3 regions of the Thalassospira sp. NFXS8 genome follow, and region 2 is predicted to be linked to each of the others. Evidence: riboswitches for the same ligand, from Rfam matches in the RefSeq annotation. Region 2 holds a riboswitch; each other region holds the start of a gene.

Evidence for each region. A riboswitch is a leader RNA that binds a small molecule or an ion and turns the genes downstream of it on or off. The one in region 2 is predicted to bind cobalamin.
Region 1: another riboswitch for cobalamin. It lies ahead of cbiM (cobalt transporter CbiM); the one in region 2 lies ahead of J4E05_RS12405 (methylmalonyl-CoA mutase family protein).
Region 3: another riboswitch for cobalamin. It lies ahead of cobU (bifunctional adenosylcobinamide kinase/adenosylcobinamide-phosphate guanylyltransferase); the one in region 2 lies ahead of J4E05_RS12405 (methylmalonyl-CoA mutase family protein).

Annotation. Positions count from the first base shown of each region.
Region 1 covers NZ_JAGEMF010000001.1:409,076-411,344, forward strand. Annotated here, with positions in the region: gene J4E05_RS01875 (DUF4198 domain-containing protein) at 1-797, shown strand, start outside; cobalamin riboswitch at 949-1,137, shown strand; gene cbiM (cobalt transporter CbiM) at 1,294-1,917, shown strand; gene J4E05_RS01885 (NikL family nickel/cobalt ECF transporter subunit) at 1,921-2,269, shown strand, end outside.
Region 2 covers NZ_JAGEMF010000002.1:709,698-711,966, reverse strand. Annotated here, with positions in the region: gene J4E05_RS12415 (response regulator) at 1-111, opposite strand, end outside; gene J4E05_RS12410 (hypothetical protein) at 197-370, opposite strand; cobalamin riboswitch at 741-911, shown strand; gene J4E05_RS12405 (methylmalonyl-CoA mutase family protein) at 1,007-2,269, shown strand, end outside.
Region 3 covers NZ_JAGEMF010000002.1:52,139-54,407, reverse strand. Annotated here, with positions in the region: gene J4E05_RS09520 (hypothetical protein) at 1-249, opposite strand, end outside; cobalamin riboswitch at 705-916, shown strand; gene cobU (bifunctional adenosylcobinamide kinase/adenosylcobinamide-phosphate guanylyltransferase) at 981-1,508, shown strand; gene cobW (cobalamin biosynthesis protein CobW) at 1,558-2,269, shown strand, end outside.

The DNA.
Region 1 (2,269 bases), on a different contig from region 2:
AATTCCTTAAACCATCGACAAGGATGGCATTCGCCACCAGCCTTGTCGTTTTTTCCTGTGTATCAAGTGCCGCACAGGCACATTTTCAGGAACTGATCCCCACCACAAATGTCATTGATCAGGAAACGGGTAAGGATGTGCATTTTGACATGGTCTTCACCCATCCCACCGATATGGGACCAACAATGGAAATGGCATACCCGGTACAATTTGGGATGCAGGTAAATGGCCAGAAAACCGACCTTCTGGACAAGTTAACCCGCCACGATGTCGATGGAAAACAGGCATATCAGGCCGATGTTATCCTGCCACGACCAGCAGGATATGTTTTTTACATTGAACCAGAACCTTACTACGAACCCGCCGAAGGCAAATATATTGTCCAATATACCAAAACCGTCATTGATGCCTTTGGCGATGGCAGCAATTGGGACCAGATGGTTGGCTTTCCGGTCGAAATAGAACCCTTGTCACGGCCTTATGGCCTATGGGCAGGCAATAGTTTTAGCGGCATTGTCAAACATAATGGCAAACCGGTTCCCTTTGCCGAAATCGAAGTAGAATTTCGCAATGATGGCAGCGTGAAACTGCCCAATGGCAGCTTTTCCACCCAGATTATCAAGGCCGATGCCAATGGGACATTTTCCTATACAACTCCCTGGGCTGGCTGGTGGGTTTTTGCGGCCCTGATCGAGGATGGCACCCTGCCAACCCCTGACGGCAAAGCCAATGCACCGGTTGAACGCGGTGGCGTGCTATGGATCAAAACCGATAATCCTGCCCAAACAAGCAACTAACCCTCAATGTTCCTGAATGAAAAGTTATGACGAATTTTTCAGATAAATCGCACAAAAACAAACCTTTACCTGATTACATTACGTCATAACTTTTTATAAAAAATATGAAAAACAGCGTGGCCGCGCTTGACTTTCAAGCTATTCCGCCCCTAGTCTACAGTCTGATCAGGGTGATCCGGGTTCGCCCGGATAAAAGGGAATACGGTGCCGTAATTTTGCCCATGCCGTAGCTGCCCCCGCAACTGTAAGCGACCAGAATTTTCAATGGCCACTGGAACATTCCGGAAAGGCGAAAATTGTACGCGCAAGCCAGGAAACCTGCCTTGATCACAAAAGCTGTATCGGGCGGGGTGTACCGGTGGAACGGCGCGATGATAGCGGGCACATAACCCTTGCTGTGTCGGTCCTTTCCACCGTTATGGACCTTTCCCCGATATTTACAACAACGATGAACCAAGCTGGCACCAACCGGAGCCAACTCAATAAAGGGCGACCAATGCATATTGTGGATGGTGTTTTATCAACCGAGGTCGTAGTTGCCGGTGCAGTCATTGCAGTGGGCGGCATTGCCCTTGGTTTACGACAGGTTTCCATTGAAAATATGCCGCGTATTGCCCTGCTTAGTGCGGTTTTTTTCGTCGCCTCTCTCATTCATGTGCCAATTGGCCCGACCAGCATTCATCTGATCATGAATGGTTTGCTTGGGTTGATACTCGGCTGGGCTGCGGTTCCGGCAGTGTTTATTGCCCTGCTTTTACAGGCTGTCTTTTTCGGGTTCGGTGGCATTACGGTTCTGGGCGTTAATACCGTCAATATGGCGTTGCCCACCATTGTTGTATGGCTGATCTTTGGCCCAATACTTGCCCGAACCGAAGGACGCACCATGATGATTGCCGCGTTTCTTGCCGGGTCATCTTCCATTATGCTTAGTGCCATCATGGTCGGATTATCACTTGCCCTAAGCGGGCAGGAATTTATCGCAACCGCCCGACTTGTTTTTGTCACCAACATTCCAGTCATGATTGTTGAAGGTTTCCTGACGGCAGCGGCCTTTGGACTGATTAAAAAAGTTCGCCCCGCTGTGTTATTATCAGGCCCAAACACCAGCCTGGCGGCCTGACTTATGACAACAGCGTCCGCTATCCATCCAAACTTTTTCCAAACCCGCCTGTCCCAAAACGCCTTTACGGCGCTGGTGCTTGCCGTGCTGACAATTGCCATGCTCGCCCTGCCCGTCACTGCCAGGGCACACAGCTTTCATGTATTTGCGCTGGGGGATGGCAATATCATTGAAGGCTACGCCTATTTCGGCGGCGGCGCACGCCCGCAACATGCAAAGCTGTCGGTCGAAAACGGCGCGGGACAGATCTTACTGCAAGGCGAAACCAACGCGAATGGCGAATTTCGTTTGCAGGTGGACCATCTTGATGACTATGTCATCCGTGCCAATACTGGCGACGGCCACGCGGCAT
Region 2 (2,269 bases):
CGCACGCCGCAAAACCGTCTCAAGGGCGGCTTTGGCACTGGGGCTGTCGTCGGCAAAGGCCACCAGACCAGACAGGCTGGGATAAGGCGGCATGGCGCTTAGCGCGTTCATGAATGGCTTCTCTCCGAATTTCAGGACAGCCCGACCATAGAGGCTGAAAATGTCGAATTGGTTAAATGTCGAAATTTTGCCGCATTTAAACGGCTTTCTCCCGCAATGATGCAACAAACGCCAGAAATGCACGGGTTTTGGCCGGTGGATGGTGGCGCGAAGGGTGATAAACATGGGCGGGGAAAATTTCTTCGCCCCAGTCCGGGAACAATTCTGTTAACGCATTTCTGCCCGTGAAATGCAGACGACCAACTTCCATAACCCGGGCAATCCTATGGCCTGCAATACTGGTGCGATAAAGCGCTCCTGTATCGCCCAGCAGCAAAAACCCCCGTTAAGCACAATAAGGAAACCGCTGTTGATCGCTCTGGTTTGTGGGAACCTGCCCGTCTTCGAATCCCGAAACGCGGCATGGTTCTTTGCCGTTCCCGGGTGTCCTGTTGTTCATCATAGCACCAAAGTCTGATGCGCCCACATCGCCAAACGGCCTTTTCGACACCATCAGACACATGCAAAATTTTTCCTTATTAATTGAATTTGCACTATTTTTCATCGATTCTTATTTTAACCGGGTTCTACCTTTCGAATAAATAGGTATTTCCATGCCTATTTACTGAATTGGGCGGGGGTGCTATAAACAGGACCGTCCCCGCAAGGGGACATGGAACATTTTCCGGGAATTCGGTGCGGCCCCTGCCAAATCCGAAACTGCCCCCGCAACTGTTGGTTCCGTAACGTCAGGGGCGCCAATGCAGCCTGTGACGCCGGGAACAAGTCAGATTACCGGGATTGTTTCGCTCTCTGACAGGGGCCGGGCGGGGTGTACCGGGCGATGGGAACCAATGGTGCCACGCCAGTGCGCGGTACTTCGTATCGACCGCGACCGGGAGCAACCATGACCGATCAGAGCTTGAAACTGGCATCTGAATTTCCGCCTGCCGATTATGCAGCATGGCGCAAACTGGCCGAAGCCGCCCTGAACGGCGCGCCGTTTGACAAAAAACTGGTAACACACCTGCGCGACGGTTTTGATGTTCAGCCCATTTACACAGCCGATGATCTTGATGGTGACATCGCCCAAATTCACCCCTCCCTGATCGCGACCAACAGCCAGCTTGCCGCGGCACCCAACGCGAATGAAAAAACAACAAATACCGGCGCAAACCCTGCCGCAACCGGCTGGGATATTCGCCAGCTCCATGCCCATCCATCACCCAAAGCGGTGAATGATGCCATTCTGGAAGATCTGGAAAGTGGTGTGACATCCATTTTGCTGCGGTTTGATCATGCCGCAAGGTTTGGTCGGGGTGCCCGTGGGGATGATGCGGGGCTGGGTGGCGTCATGGTTTATAATCTGGATGACCTCAACCACACACTGAACGGCGTTTATACCAATCTGGCACCAATCGCACTGGATGCCGGGGCAGCAACCATACCCTGCGCAGCCTTGCTGGCCGCCCGCATGGCCCGCGAAGACGATATTTCCGACGCCGCACCTGCCTTTAATTTTGACCCGATAAGCACATATGTTGCCGAGGGGTACTGCCCAACCGACCTGACAACCGCATTAAAACAGACCGGCAGTTTTGCCCGAACGATGGCTGATAAATTCCCCAATGCCACAGCGATAACGGTAAACAGCACGCCGTGGTATAATGCCGGGGCAACCGACAGCATGGAACTTGCCATTTCACTGGCAACCGGCCTTGCCTATTTCCGTGCCATGGTTGATACCGGTATGGAGGGCGCAAAGGCTGCCACCAGCATTACTTTTACCACGGCCATTGGCACCGATTTTTTTGCCGGCATTGCCAAATTACGCGCCCTGCGCCTGATGTGGCGGCGTATTTTGCAGGCATCAGGCATTGAAGGCTGCCCCATCACCATCAATGCCATATCGGCCGAACAAATCATCAGCAAAGTGGACCCGTGGGTAAATATGCTGCGCACCACTGTCACCAGTTTTGCCGGCGGGCTGGGCGGGGCAGATAGTGTTGTGTGCCTGCCCTACGACCATGCCATTGGCTTGCCGGACGGTTTTTCACGCCGTATTGCCCGTAATACCCAGCTGATTTTACAGGAAGAAAGCAATGTTCACCGTGTCATCGATCCGGCAGGTGGTTCGTGGTTTATTGAAAACCTGACCCGTGATCTGGCA
Region 3 (2,269 bases), 660 kb from region 2:
CCGTGCGTGGGCCCAGATGATTGCTGCAACCATACCCAGTTCACGGTCGGCCTTGTAAAGGGCGCGCACCTGGCGGCGACGCAGAACGACTTCATGGTCGTCTGCATGCTGTTCCAGAAAACTGGAAAAGTGGGGCGCGTCATTTTGCAGCCGGTCCAGCAATTTTGTCCACATATCGCGACGCGAGGTGGTTTGCCAGATCAACAGTTCCTGGGTCCGGATCTTTTCGACATAGTTTTCTATAGCCATTGGGATAAACAATTTTGTTGTTATCTGGAATGATGGTTAGCAGACAGCGCTCGGTTCCCATACACCCGGGTTTTCCCGGTGTGTTCGATATCAGCAAGTTCCATTCCGTATTTTTATTGTTTTCATGTTCTCTCAAAGGATTCCCCGTCTCAACATATCAATTCTTACAAATACTGACCTTTAGTCTAGTAGCGGTTTATGCATTAAGGAGGGGGCGGGAAATTATAAGGGGGGAATTTTGCCATATGGTTATGCTTAAGCCCGGAAATCTGCGGTGGGGCGGTTCGGCTTTTATATGGCAGCGCCTGTTTAATTTCTGTTTTGCAGGACTGTTTTTCAGCTAGCAGCAAAGTGATCTCAACAGTCTGATTTTATTGATATTTGCAACCAATACGGTTCGGTTGAATCTGCAATGCGCCTATTGGGGGAAATCTGAAAGGGCGACGCGGCCTCTTCTATTAACGAGTCTTTTGGGCTAGGGTGCGTCGCTGTTTGGTAATGGGAAATCCGGTGCAAGGCCGGTGCTGCCCCCGCAACTGTATCGGGATGGGTTATTTACGGCAGGTACGCCCTGTCACCCACTTAAGGATTGGTTTGAAAGTCCTTTGGGAAGGGAAATAACTGACATGCCCGAAGCCAGGAAACCTGCCAAAAGCGATCCGCGTGCAAGTGTGCCTGATCTATGCAACCGGGTCTCGGGTGGAGACCATAGCGCAAGGAACCGACGGGCCATGGCCCCAACTGTAATTGAAAGCGGCGTTCACCTGATATTGGGGGGGGCGCGTTCCGGCAAAAGCAAATTTGCCGAAGACATGGTCATTGCTGCCGGCGGGGGCACCTATATTGCCACCGGTCGCGCGTGGGATGACGAAATGCGCGATCGTATCAGCCATCATAAACAACGCCGTGGCCCGCTTTGGGCCACGATAGAGGAACCGCATGACTTATGCGGGGTTTTGTCGCGATTAGATCAGCACAGCGAAGGACCGGTTCTGGTCGATTGTCTGACCCTGTGGATCACCAATCTTATGATCAATGAAGACAATATTGATCAGGAAATTGATCAACTGTGTGATCTGTTGCCCCGGCTGGCTTTGCCGGTATTGCTGGTGTCAAACGAGGTTGGCTTTGGCATTGTCCCCGAAAACGCGATGGCACGGGCCTTTCGTGATCATGCCGGGCGCTTGCATCAGCGTATTGCCGCCCTTGCCCGGCGCGTGACCCTGGTGGTTGCGGGCATTCCGATGACGGTTAAATAATTTCATATCCGATGTTTGAACATCCGATTTTATCAAGGATTTAAAGACTATGGCGCATTTGGGTAAAATCCCCGCTACTGTGATTACCGGCTTTTTGGGTGCGGGCAAAACCACCATGATTCGCAACATGCTGCAAAATGCCGGGGGCAAGCGTATTGCCCTGATTATCAATGAATTTGGTGATGTCGGCGTTGATATGGAAGTCATCAATGGCTGTGGCATTGAAGGCTGTGCGGAAGAAGATGTGGTTGAGCTGGCCAATGGCTGCATTTGCTGCACGGTCGCAGATGATTTTGTCCCGACCATGCAAAAATTGCTGGATCGCGAGACACCGCCAGATCATATCGTTATCGAAACTTCTGGTTTGGCTTTGCCCAAACCACTGGTCAAGGCGTTTAACTGGCCGGAAATCCGCTCGCGCGTGACGGTGGATGGTGTTGTTGCCGTGCTGGATGCCGCGGCCCTGCGCGACGGGTTATTTGCCCACGACCATGCCGCCGTGCAGGCCCTGCGCGAAGCAGATGATAATCTGGACCACGAAAGCCCGCTTGAGGAACTGTTTGAAGAACAGCTTCATTGTGCCGATATGGTGGTTCTTAATAAAACTGACCTGTTAAGCAGCGATGAACTGGTTAAGGTTGAGGCCGACATTCGGGCGGAGCTGAAACGCCCGTCGGTCAAGATCATTTCAACTGAGCATGCACGCATTGAAAATGCTGTGTTGCTGGGTCTGGGTGCTGCCGCCGAGGATGATTTGGAAA